2 regions of the Faecalicatena fissicatena genome follow, and region 2 is predicted to be linked to the other one. Evidence: a T-box and tRNA genes for the amino acid it is inferred to sense, from the RefSeq annotation. Region 2 holds a T-box; the other holds one or more tRNA genes.
What was found. The T-box of region 2 lies ahead of proS (proline--tRNA ligase). A T-box ahead of a tRNA ligase gene usually reads a tRNA of that ligase, here a tRNA-Pro.
Positions count from the first base shown of each region.

Region 1: it has a tRNA-Pro gene. The T-box ahead of proS (proline--tRNA ligase) is inferred to sense a tRNA for this amino acid. The anticodon was not compared.

Region 1 is NZ_JACLYY010000002.1:326,108-332,543, reverse strand. Features, by position in the region: gene H7U36_RS03715 (hypothetical protein) at 1-567, opposite strand, end outside; gene H7U36_RS03710 (hypothetical protein) at 564-914, opposite strand; gene H7U36_RS03705 (hypothetical protein) at 927-1,472, opposite strand; gene H7U36_RS03700 (helix-turn-helix transcriptional regulator) at 1,465-1,971, opposite strand; gene H7U36_RS03695 (hypothetical protein) at 2,039-2,467, opposite strand; gene H7U36_RS03690 (hypothetical protein) at 2,609-2,854, opposite strand; gene H7U36_RS03685 (helix-turn-helix domain-containing protein) at 3,014-3,220, shown strand; tRNA gene H7U36_RS03680 (tRNA-Pro) at 3,429-3,502, opposite strand; tRNA gene H7U36_RS03675 (tRNA-Gln) at 3,557-3,627, opposite strand; gene H7U36_RS03670 (aldo/keto reductase) at 3,988-5,091, opposite strand; gene H7U36_RS03665 (TetR/AcrR family transcriptional regulator) at 5,110-5,727, opposite strand; gene H7U36_RS03660 (SCP2 sterol-binding domain-containing protein) at 5,993-6,331, shown strand; gene H7U36_RS03655 (alpha/beta hydrolase) at 6,337-6,436, shown strand, end outside.
Region 2 is NZ_JACLYY010000005.1:166,356-172,791, reverse strand. Features, by position in the region: gene H7U36_RS07005 (glucose-1-phosphate adenylyltransferase) at 1-585, shown strand, start outside; gene glgD (glucose-1-phosphate adenylyltransferase subunit GlgD) at 582-1,700, shown strand; gene spoVG (septation regulator SpoVG) at 1,749-2,036, shown strand; gene H7U36_RS06990 (hypothetical protein) at 2,073-2,264, shown strand; gene H7U36_RS15170 (hypothetical protein) at 2,251-2,673, shown strand; gene H7U36_RS15505 (PEP/pyruvate-binding domain-containing protein) at 2,683-3,132, shown strand; gene H7U36_RS06980 (hypothetical protein) at 3,020-3,292, shown strand; gene H7U36_RS06975 (RluA family pseudouridine synthase) at 3,300-4,016, opposite strand; T-box leader at 4,208-4,421, shown strand; gene proS (proline--tRNA ligase) at 4,510-5,952, shown strand; gene H7U36_RS06965 (CCA tRNA nucleotidyltransferase) at 6,093-6,436, shown strand, end outside.

The DNA.
Region 1 (6,436 bases), on a different contig from region 2:
GTCATACGGAACCTTGCTAACCTTCGAGTTCGCGAGTTTTTGCATTTCTTCTTCAGGGAACTTTTTGTCAAAATAGTCCCGTACATAGTTTGCAAGTGGCCCACCTTTCAAACCCTCGGGAGTTTTGATAGGTATTCCAACAAGCAAAATATCTACAGCAGCACCAACCAGTCCGGCAAGGGCAGCTATACTGATATCAAATGCATCTAGACGATGAAGAACGTTGAACTCTTCGTTAAGTTGGTGAATAGCAAGTTCATTACTCCGCAGTTCTTCCTCTGTGAAAATTGACTCCAATTCACAGTCTGTGCCAACGTGTCTTTCTGCCTCAGCACACAGTTCTTCCCAAGTAGGAACAACCATGACTTTTCTCAGTTGCTGAATGGGTGACAATTCTTTAAGTTGTTCTGGTTGGTATCCAAGGTTTCGAAGCAACGCCTCTGCCCTCGCAATCGTAGCATTCGTCTCATCCGAGGACGGAAAGCGAATGTCTGCAAGTGCTTCGTCTTGATGCTTCAGAACAGAATTCATCTGTTTCTCAAATTCTGTGTACTTAAACTTGCTCACTTGCTACCACCTCCTCCTTCAGTAATATTCTTTACGATTTGCTCAAGCTGATCAATGTACCTGTTGGCCTCATGGGCTTGTTCTGCCTCTGTCCGTAGTGCGTTAATTTCAGCCTCGTGCTTACGTGTAACCTTCTGTTGTTTAACGGAACTTTCCTCAAAAGCTTTCTGATCCTTTTTACGACTAAGCCGCACCCTGATGCTATCAGCAACTGCCAGGAGTAAACCACCACCAAGGAACTCTTCCTTGTGGTTTCCGATGAATTTTACTACATCTTTGGCTACATTACCTACACCATCTCCGACCTTGGCAAAGTTTATGTTTTGTAATTTAATTCGCTTTCCCATAGAAACACTCCCTTATGCGACACCCAAATCGTGGCTCAAATCCTTAACTGCCTGTTGGAGTAAGATGTTGAGACTCTGCAGGTAATCAAGACGTTCCTTGTCTGCATCAGCCTCGTCCTTCAAAGCCTGGATGATAGCTTCATGACGAGCAAGGACTTCTTTGTACAGACGTTCCTTTTCCTGCCGCAGTTGTTTGTTCTTAAGGTGAGAGGCAACACCGACACCTCCAGATGCTAACACGGCAATAGGAGCCGCCAGAACGAAAATGCCCGCTACCATACCACCGCCCACGATAGTACCAGCAGTTGCTAAGCCAGAAGTAATACCAGCAGCAGAGAGACCTACGGCACCCAAACTATAAAGGGCGGCAAAAGACCCCACACCACCAATGCCTGCTCCAAGGGCTCCTGCAAGAACCTCTGGAATAGCACTTCCCTTGATGGTTCGTTTAGTGTCGTTAAGGGCTGCTGCTGCTTCGTTTACAACATTTACTACTTGCTGAAGGGAGTCAACACTTTGGAATACCATTTCCTTTTTCTTTTTTATATAATTACCCATCTTTTTTCTCCTTCAATGTCGGCTTCTTTTTGCCTGATGCGACTGCCTTGACAAGCCAAGCGTTTATGGCAGCAATTCCCGCTCCAAGACCTAACGGCCCCAAAAGAGCTGCCCCGCCGACAATTATACCAGCGGCTTTCATCCATTCTTTGGAGACATCAGCGCGGGTAGTAGTTCCTGCAAGAATAGAAGGGGCCATCATGTTTGCCTTCGCCAAAAGCTCCTCTCTATTTTCAGTGCTATAGTTCTCTGGGTGATCTACAAGAACATCCAACAAAACCTTGAGCATTTCGGTGTCTTCAGGTGCCTGTGCCATTTCTGCGTCAAGAACGCTTCTCATGGCAATATACTGTGTCTTGGTCAGCTTGTTGCGACCGCTTTCAATATTGTTGATGGTCTGACGAGTAACACCGATTTTCTCACCAAATTTTTCGGCTGTCCAACCAACGGTGCGTCGAATTAAAAGTAGATTGTCTTGCATACGAATTATTTCTTCCATATTCGCACCTCCTGTCTGTATATAGAATAAGCTTTGACAATATATTTGTCAACAGTTTAATATTTTCTTAGAAGGTGGAGAGTATATTTTTAAGAGCAAGATCCACCCCGGTAATACCGAAATCCATGTTATGAATTTGCTCTTCCCTTTTGGGGTTGTGATCTTGATGGGGATTTCGATTCCCCATACCCTCGATAATCTGCCTCTTTAGCAGAATATTAGCGTCCACTGAAAAGTGAAACGCAGCACAAAAGGCAGATCCTGACAGGACTGTCGGCTCTCCTATTTGTGATGTTACTTCGTAACAGAAAAAAGAAAGGAAGAGGCCGTCCAGATAAATCATTTCAAAATGATAACGAAACCGTACCAAACCGTCGTCTTGCACTGTAGATAAGATAAACCTCAACTGATGATAACTGCCGTCAAAAAGTCTTATGGCGATAGGCGAAAATGAAAAAATGATACCGAAACGATACCCCAATTGCTGTTCAGTCATTGAAAACGGCGGGACAGCAAACGGAGAAACACCAATGCGGCGAATACGCAGGAAAAGGCGGAGTCGGATAGTATTTTAACATCGTAAAAATCATGAACACCCTGACAGACTTATAAAGTGAAATTTCCTGTCAGGGTTCTTTTATTCATCCCTTGTGTTATTTTCATATTTTTTTATTTTCCGCATCAGACCTCTGTATATAGGGTCTTTTAGTAGATATATCTTATCTCGGCTGATCGGATATTCAGACATAAAATCCGGATTTTCTGCGAAGAATTTTTTCTGTTCCTCATCCGTCAGATGAATTGTATATTCTTCATAGAAATCCATATCATCGCCCAGTATGAATTTTTCAAAACGTTTATATTGTTCTTCTGTCCATTCCATTTTCGCTATTATCCTCTATGTAGGCTAATATGTATTTTCCCCTTTTTGCCAATTCTTAAAGATACTCTCAAAACAAATATAGTCGTAATAAGACTAAAATGCAATAGTCGTGTCGAGACTTTTTTATAATGGAGAAAAATTGAGGGAAGTAAGTAAGACATGGTATTTGAAAATATCCGGAATCTCCGTGAAGATAATGATAAGACACAGCAGGAAATTGCTGATTATCTGAATATAAAGCAGACCACATATTCTAAATATGAATTGGGAAAAATCAATATTCCAATTGAAGTCTTCATTAAGCTGGCTGACTATTATGGAGTCTCTCTGGATTATCTGGTCGGAAGATCAAAGAACAAAAATTAAGGATCACCTCTTTCAGAAAGAGCAGTGATCCTTTTCTTCATATCATCTTTTCAATTTTATCCGGTAAAAAGTTTTTCGGAAAGGAGCATACGTGCAAGATTTCCTCCTTTAATTTTTACGTCCGTGGAGGTAACACCAGGTAACACGAACGTTTGTTTAAATATCGGCTTGCCAACACCCGAAAAACCTATATTTTTGCATGAAAAAATCGGAGTGACAGGATTTGAACCTGCGACCTCTACGTCCCGAACGTAGCGCTCTACCAAGCTGAGCCACACTCCGTTAATGTTGACCGAAACTTCCTTTTACAGAAGTTCCGGTGCCCCTGCCAAGGAACTACGGATAGAGGACTCGAACCTCTACTAACAGAGTCAGAGTCTGCTGTGCTGCCATTACACCAATCCGCATTACTAAGCTTCTGTGTTCGTTTTGTTCAGCGAACAAATATTATTATAGCAGGCTTTTCCAAAAATGCAAGCACTTTTTTAAATTTTTTTTCTTTCTTTTGAGGATGCAAATCTGTTGACTTAAATATTGCCTGAAATTGGATGAGGAGTCCTATGTCTCTGTCGAAGACGAGAGTATACTGGGGACTGTGATACCATAGAAGAACGTTTTAATCCGGATCGAACAATCTTATCGCTTGAATTTGCGGAAAAGCAGACAAGGAAAGCAAGCGAAGAAAATAGAAATGAGAGAGGAGAGACCAATTTCGGCCTCTCCTTTTTCGGCTTCTGCCAACGACAGATCACTCCGGCGGTCTCAGATCAGCGCAGCGCCGCATACTGTTTCATGACAGCGGGAATGTCGATCCTCTGGGGACACCTCTTCGCGCAGGCACCGCACTGGAGACAGGCCATGGGGCCTTTGATCTGCGTCAGATGGAACAGCTTCCACGGCTCCCCGCCGACAGTGAGCTCATTGTAGCCCTGGATCAGAGCCGGGATATCCAGATCAGCCGGGCAGACGGGGCAGCAGTAGCGGCAGGAGGAGCAGGGGACGCCAAAGGAATCCCGGAAAGCATTTACCGCCCTGTCCAGCGCTGTGTGCTCCGCTGGGGAGAGAGTGTTGCCCTCCCGGAATACCTCTGCATTTGCGTGAACCTCCTGGGGAGAGGACATGCCGCTGAGAACGCACTGCACATTGTCCAGCCCCATCAGATAGCGGAAGGACCAGGAGGGAATTGACTGCTCCGGGGCGGCGGCCCGCAGGATGTCCTCCGCCTCCTGGCTTAAGTGTACAAGGCGGCCGCCCTTCAGGGGCTCCATGACCCAGACCGGAATGTTGTGTTCAGTCAGGATCTCGTATTGACGTCTGCCGTCCAGCATTGTCCAGTCCAGGTAATTGAGCTGGATCAGAGCCATGTCAAAGCCAGGATACCACTGAAGAAATTTTTCCAGCCCCTCCGGCGCCGCATGGGAGGAAAAGCCGAGATAGCGGATGCGGCCGGCTTCCTTCTGCCTGAGCAGATAGCCGATATAATCCCGCGCCGGATCCGTATAGTCGTCGAGAAACTGTTCCTGCACGCTGTGCAGCATGTAAAAGTCAAAATACTCTGTCTGGCAGCGGGCAAGCTGTTCCTCAAAGACATGATCCAGATCAGTCCGGGCTCCCACATAAAACTTGGAGGACAGATAGTAGCTGTCTCGGGGATAGCGGGACAATGCCTCTCCGAGAAATGTCTCGGAGTCAGTCTTGTGGTAGGTAAAGGCAGTGTCAAAAAAGTTGATCCCTTCAGTGAAAGCCTGATCGATCACCTCCATTGCCTTTGCGCGGTCAATGGAGGAGGTGTTCCCGGACACGGTGGGGAGCCGCAGACTTCCCAGACCCAGTGCGGAAATCCTGTTTCCCCGGAATTCTTTGTAATACATAATAAGGCAGCTCCTTTCCTATGACAGCGGGCTCTTCAAAAAATTCAGCGATCCCGCCGGATTTTCCGTCCCCTTCTCCAGCAGCAGGATGAGGGCGTCGATGGTCCGCTCGATGTCCTCCTTTGAGGAGGGGACGAGGGAGTTGTCGAACTTGACCGCCAGGACGATCAACACGATCTCCGCCAGGGCGTCGGGATCGCTGAAGTGGATATCACCGCTCTCCACGCCCTGCCGGATGATCTCCGCCAGGACGGGCTTCAGCTCTGTGATGATGTGATTGACGTACTTCTGGCGGAGGAAGATTTTCTCCTGGGTGTCGGAGCCCGCCCGCTCCTCAGACTTGAGGAACTCGGATGAGGAGCTTCGGCAGGCCTGGAAGATCATGGCCATCCTTGTGAATGGGGAGATCTCCGTCCTGTCTGCCAGGTCCTTGGCGGTCTGGAGAGGCTTCTCGTAATTCCGCTCCACCAGGGCGTCCAGGATAGCGTCCTTGGAGGGAAAGTAGTAGTAGATGCTCCCCTTTCCGATGCCCGCGGTCTGGGCGATGTCGCTGACAGAGATAGTCTGCATGTTCCGATTTTCCAAAAGCTCCTGGAGAGCGTCCAGAATTCTGTTGTACTTCAGCTGATTTGGCATATGTGTCACCTTTCCTTGCGGTCTTTCCTGCTGGTATGCGCTGTATCCGCTTATATAAATTCATTCTACTTATACAATACAAGTCCAATATACCACAGACCGGGGATTTCGGCCAACTGTAAAAGCGCACAAAAAACAGAAAAAACCCGGCTGTATTTTGAGGGGAACGATAGTTGACCGGCGGCCGAAAAGGTGTTAATCTAACAGAGAAAAGGACATGACCGTTGGTCGAAAAAACCAGAAAACGGTCGAGAAGGAGGATGCTATGACCTACGCAGATATGTTTTCAAAGGTAAAGGGCATGCTGATGGACGCGGATGTCAGCGATATCCACGAGCATCTGGCATACCAGTTCAACATCACCGGAGAGGCGGAAGGGATTTTTTACGCTGAGGTGAAGGACGGACAGCTGTTTGTGGAGCCCTACGAGTATTTTGACCGGGACGCCATGTTTACCTGCTCCGCGGAGACCCTGTTCAAGATCGCGGACGGGAAGACAGATCCCATTCTTGCGGTGACGCTGGGGAAACTGAAGGTGGAAGGCAATATCGATAAAGCATTAAAACTGAAGGATTTGATCAACAGCAAAAAGAAAAGCAGGTGAGAAGGATGGGTAAATTGCTGAAGGGGGCAGCCCTGCTCCTGGGAGCCGCAGCGGCGGCGGAAGCAGGCGGGACGGCCTATTTTTACAGAAGGACCATGAAGAGGT
Region 2 (6,436 bases):
CGTCTCTTCGCCTACGAGTACAATGGCTACTGGAAGGATGTGGGAACGCTGGGATCCTACTGGGAGGCCAACATGGAGCTCATCGACATCATACCGGAGTTCAACCTGTATGAGGAGTTCTGGAAGATCTACACGAACAGTGATATCATCCCGCCCCAGTACATTGCGGACACTGCCATCATCGACAGGAGTATCATAGGAGACGGCGCAGAGATCTATGGGGAGGTCCACAACTGCGTTATCGGCTCCGGCGTGACCATCGGACCCGGCAGCGTGGTCCGGGATTCCATTATCATGAAGGATGTGGAGATCGGCGCGGGCTGTATCATTGACAAGGCCATTATCGCGGAGAGCGTGCAGATCAGTGACAACGCCACTCTGGGCACGGGCGCGGATGTGCCGAACAAGCTCAAGCCGAACATTTACTCCTTCGGCCTTGTGACCATCGGGGAAAATTCCGTCATACCCGAGGGCGTGCAGATCGGAAAGAATACTGCCATCAGCGGCGTGACAGTGAAGGAGGATTACCCCGGCGGCGTGCTGGAGAGCGGAGAGACATTGATAAAGGCGGGTGAGAGAATATGAGAGCAGTAGGAATTATATTAGCAGGCGGGAACAGCAACAAGATGAGAGAACTGACCCAGAAGAGGGCCGTTGCGGCCATGCCCATCGCGGGGAGCTACCGGGCCATCGACTTTGCCCTGAGCAATATGACCAACTCTCATATCCAGAAGGTGGCTGTGCTGACACAGTACAATGCCCGCTCCTTAAATGAACATCTGAATTCCTCCAAGTGGTGGGATTTCGGAAGAAAGCAGGGAGGACTCTTTGTGTTCACTCCCACCATCACCGCGGACAATGGCTACTGGTACAGGGGGACGGCGGACGCCATCTACCAGAACCTGGATTTCCTGAAGAAATGCCATGAGCCCTACGTGATCATTACTTCCGGAGACGCGGTGTACAAGATGGATTACAACAAGGTTCTGGAATATCATATAGCAAAGAAGGCAGACATCACCATCGTGTGCAGGGACCTGCAGCCGGGGGAGGATGCCACACGTTTCGGCACCCTGAAGATGGACGAGACCATGCGGGTGGAGGAGTTTGAGGAGAAGCCCATGATGGCTGCCTACAACACCATCTCCACAGGCATTTACATCATAAGAAGGCGCCAGCTCATCGACCTGATTGAGCACTGCGCCGAGGAGGAGAGGCATGACTTCGTGACGGATATCCTCATCAGATACAAAAATCTGAAGAAGATATACGGCTATAAGATCAAAGACTACTGGAGCAATATTGCTACAGTTGACGCGTATTATAAGACCAACATGGATTTCCTGAAGCCGGAAGTGAGAAATTACTTCTTCAAGGAATATCCGGGCATTTATTCCAAGGTCAGCGACCTGCCACCGGCAAAATACAATCCGGGGGCTGTTGTAAAGAACAGCCTTGTGGCCAGCGGGTCCATTATCAACGGCACAGTGGAGAACTCCGTGCTGTTCAAGAAGACCTTTGTGGGGAATAACTGCGTGATCAAGAACTCGATCATTCTCAATGACGTGTATCTGGGCGATAACACCTATATTGAGAACTGTATCGTGGAGAGCCGGGACACGATCCGGGCCAATACGCGCCACGTAGGCGAGAACGGCGTAAAGATAGTAGTCGAAAAAAATGAGAGATATGCACTGTAAGAGAAAAGGAAAAAGATGCAGTGACTGACAAGAAAGGGGCTAGAAGACATGCAGATCACAGATGTACGCGTGCGGAAAGTTGCGAAGGAAGGGAAATTAAAGGCAGTGGTGTCCATCACAATGGATGAAGAATTTGTTGTGCATGACATTAAAGTCATTGAAGGAGAGAAAGGGCTTTTCATCGCGATGCCGAGCAAGAAAGCGCTGGACGGAGAGTACAGGGATATCGCCCATCCCATCAATTCCGCCACAAGAGAGCGGATCCAGAGCATTATCCTGGAGAAGTACGAGGAGGCGCTGAGCCAGGAGGCGGAAGCCGAGCCGGAGATGGCCTGATCCATAGATTGGAAGTAAAAGAAAACTAAGGCTGGTGTGAGTGACCAGCGGACAGCAAAGGCGCTGCGGAAATCCGGAGAGGGATTTCCCGGCGCCTTTTTGGCAGCCCAAGGGAGACGCCCCGGCGTAGGCGGCCGGGGCAGCCATAGGGCAGCAGGTGGAATGGCAGATGAAAAGATGGAGATAGCCAGATGCGGGAAGGCAGGGACAGAATATGAGTGCGTTTGACAGGATTTTAAGCGGTTTTCCGGACGTAGACCGGCTTCTGGACAACTTTCGGCTTGGGGACAATGTTGTGTGGAGGGTAAAGAGCTTGGACCAGTTCCGGTATTTTGCGGAGCCCTTTGCGGAGCGGGCCATCGCCGACGGCCGGACTACTGTCTATATGAAGTTCGCCGGGCATGAGCCCCTGCTGGCACCCCGGCCGGGACTTAAGATCCGGGAGTTTGACCCGGATAAAGGTTTTGAGGCTTTTACGGTTGACATCTATAACTGTATCACAGAAAATGGAAGGGAGGCTTTCTATGTCTTCGACAGCCTCTCCGCGACCAGGATGGCGGGGAGCGGCTCCATAGGGGGCAAGGCCTGCGGGATGCTGCTGGCCCGCAAGATTGTCCGGAAGGAGCTGCCCGGGTGAGGGGCGTACCTGGAGCCCCATGACTCTTTCTACATTGGGTCGGATGTGTTTTACACCTATATTGTGTCCAACAGCTGCTGGGAGCTGCGGATTGCCCAGAGGACCCAGGAGGGCTATTTCAGCCGGGCGAAGGAGCTCAGAGAGGCCCTGCTGGCAGGCGAATTTCCCCCGAATATCCGGGAGAAGTTCCGCTCCATACTGGAGTATTTCGGGCAGAGCCCTATTATCGTGCGGTCCTCCAGCTTTCTGGAGGACGGATTTGGAAATGCCTGTGCGGATACAGGACTGATGAGGGAGACAGAAAGGAGAGATAGATATGGCAACGACTATGGAAATGCTGGAGGAGCTGCAGCACAGGGCCCATCAGGACCCGGAGCTCAAGGAGGCTCTGCTGGCCACCAGGGAGGAGGACGATCCCCTGGGGGCCTTCTGCCGGAAGTGCCGGGAGCTGGGATATGAGATATACGAGATGGAGCTGGTGAACGCGGGGGAGGAATTCTACGCCGAGATTAAGAGGAGCACCAACGGCGGCGGAGAGAATTCTCCTCTCCTGGACGGGCAGAACGACGCCTACGAGCTCTTTTTCGCGGCCCTGGAGCAGGAGCCCATCGACGGGTAAGAGGGGCTTACACGTCCCGCTCCAGGCAGAACTGCATTTTCTTTCCGGTGACCGGGTGGAGAAATTCCAGCCGGAAGGCGCACAGCTTCAGCACCTGCCAGGAGCCCGGGGAGAGGGCTGACGGGTTGTACTTGGTGTCCCCTGCCAGGGGACATCCCAGGTGGGCAAGCTGCACCCGGATCTGATGGTGGCGGCCGGTCAGGAGGTGGATCTCCAGCTCTGTCTGCCCCTCTTTGGCGTTCGGAAAAAAGGAGGACTCCCCTGAGACGGTGCGGTACTCAAGGACTGCCTTTTTTGCGCCGGGGGTGTCCGGAGAGCAGACCCGGGAGGTGTTGGAGCGCCCGTCCTTTACAAGATAGTCCTGGAGCGTGCCGGAGGGGGCGGGCGGACAGCGGTCCACAAGCGCCCGGTAATGCTTCCCGAAGGAACCGCCTGTGAGCTGGGCATTCAGCGAGGAGGTGCTTTTTTTCGTCTTCCCGAAGACAAGAAGGCCGGAGACAGGCTGGTCCAGCCGGTGGATGACAGCCAGGTAGGGCTTCTGTCCCTGGCGGACCAGATGGGTCTTCAGCAGGCTCTCCAGGTCCGGCGAGCCCGCCCGGCGGCTCTGGACGGGCAGGCCGTGGGGCTTGGCGCAGACCAGGATGTCCCCGTCCTCGTAGAGGATACTCCAGGAGCTTTGGGGGCTCTGGCCCGGGTGTGGGTGTATGGTGTGGGTCTGAGACATTTTCAGTCCCTCCTTCCTTTTGTAATAAAACAATTTGGAGTTATTATAGCATTTCGGCCGCAGGGGCTCAAGGCAGATGGGCCGGCGGAAAATTCACCCCTTGACAAATAAAACTGTATTCGCTAAAATTCTGTTTAACTGATATATTCAGACAAAAGCATACCTGCCGGCAGTGATGGCTGCGGAAGGCAGGACTGGCAGTGAAGAGGAATAGTAATGGTAAGACCGGTGCACACAGAGAAGGGATCCTGCGGCTGAGAGTTCCCTGTATACGGGTATCATGAACCTACCTTGGAGCCTCTGTATGAAAATACAGCGTCATGTCAGCGTTAATGACAGCCAGAGAGAACTGCAGAAGGGCTGCAGTTAATTAGGGTGGTACCGCCGAACTTTTCGGTCCCTTTTTCGGGGAGACGAGAGGTCCGGCGATTTTTTATTTCCCAGGATCAGAAGTCCTCCGCAGAAAAATCGAGAAAAAAAGGAGAAAAAAGTCATGGCAAATGAAAAGAAACTGGTAAAAAATATCACTTCCCGCGATGAGAACTTTGCGCAGTGGTACACAGATGTGGTTCGGGAGGCTGAGCTGTGCGACTACTCAAGCGTAAAGGGATGTCTGAACTACCTTCCCAACGGCTACGCCATCTGGGAGCTGATCCAGGCGGATCTGGACAGACGTTTCAAGGAGACAGGTGTGGAGAATGTATGCCTGCCCATGCTCATTCCGGAGAGTCTTCTGGAGAAGGAGGCAGATCACATCGAGGGATTTGCGCCTGAGGTAGCCTGGGTGACACACGGAGGCATGGAGAGACTGCAGGAGCGCCTCTGCATCCGTCCTACGTCTGAGACACTGTTCTGCGACCTCTGGGCAAAGACTGTCAAATCCTACAGAGACCTTCCCAAGGTGTGGAACCAGTGGAACTCCGTGCTTCGCTGGGAGAAGACAACAAGGCCCTTCCTTCGCTCAAGAGAGTTCCTGTGGCAGGAGGGACACACGATCCACGCCACATACGAGGAGGCAGAGGCCCGCACCATCCAGATGTTCCACGTATATGAGGACTGCTACAGAGAGACGCTGGCGATCCCCTTCGTGTCCGGAAGAAAGGCAGAGCATGAGAAGTTCGCCGGCGCTCAGGACACCTACACAATCGAGGCTCTGATGCACGACGGAAAGGCGCTCCAGTCAGCCACCAGCCATTTCTTCGGAAGCGGCTTCCCGGACGCCTTCGGCATCAAGTACCTGGATAAGAACAACCAGCTCCAGAGCGTGTACGAGACATCCTGGGGATGGTCCACAAGAAGTATCGGCGCCATCATTATGGTTCACGGCGATGACAGCGGACTGGTTCTGCCGCCTCACGTGGCTCCTGTAGAGTGCCGCATCATCCCCATCGCACAGCACAAGGAGGGAGTGCTGGACCGCGCCTTCTCACTGCTGGATGAGTTGAAGAAAGCCGGATACAGGGTAAAGATCGACGACTCCGACAAGAGCACAGGCTGGAAGTTCTCCGAGCAGGAGATGCTGGGTATCCCCACACGTATCGAGATCGGACCGAAGGATATCGAGAAGAACCAGGTAGTGGTAGTCCGCAGGGATACAAGAGAGAAGATCGTTGTGTCTCTCGACGAGATCGCAGGAAAGCTGCGTGAGATCCTGGAGACCATCCAGCAGGATATGTACAAGAAGGCCGAGAAGTTCCTGAACAACCACATCGACACAGCCACAACCATGGATGAGATGGTGGAGAAGTTCAAGGCCAACAGAGGCTTTGTAAAGGCCTGCTGGTGCGGAGATCCGGAGTGCGAGGGCGAAGTGAAGTACGCCACAGGCGGCGCTGCCACAAGATGCCTTATCGAGGACGAGGAGTTCATCTCCGACAAGTGTATCTGGTGCGGCAAGCCGGCCAAGCACATGGCATACTGGGGCAAATCCTACTAATCCCCGCCTTTTGCTTTCCCGGGCAGAGCCCGGAAAAAGCGGGAGAAACCATACAGAAAAGACAGGATACAGGGGCGGAAGGACAAAAACTTCCGCCCCTTGTCTTGCGCCTAAAACGGGAAATGGGCTATGATAGAGACATGATAACAGAGGGTAAAGGACTGATAGATATGAATGGCGCCAGAAAGATATACATTTCCATGCCGGACAAGGTAAAAGAGATCATCCGCACGCTGCGGGGCGCGGGCTTTGAGGCCTGGGCCGTGGGCGGGTGCGTCCGGGACTCCATCCTGGGGAGGGAGCCCGGGGACTGGGACATCACCACCTCCGCTCTGCCGGAGCAGACAAAGGAGCTGTTTTCCAGGACCTTTGACACCGGGATCCAGCACGGGACCGTGACCGTGCTCCTGGAGGGGGAGGGCTTTGAGGTGACCACCTACCGGATCGACGGAGCCTACGAGGACAGCCGCCACCCCACGGAGGT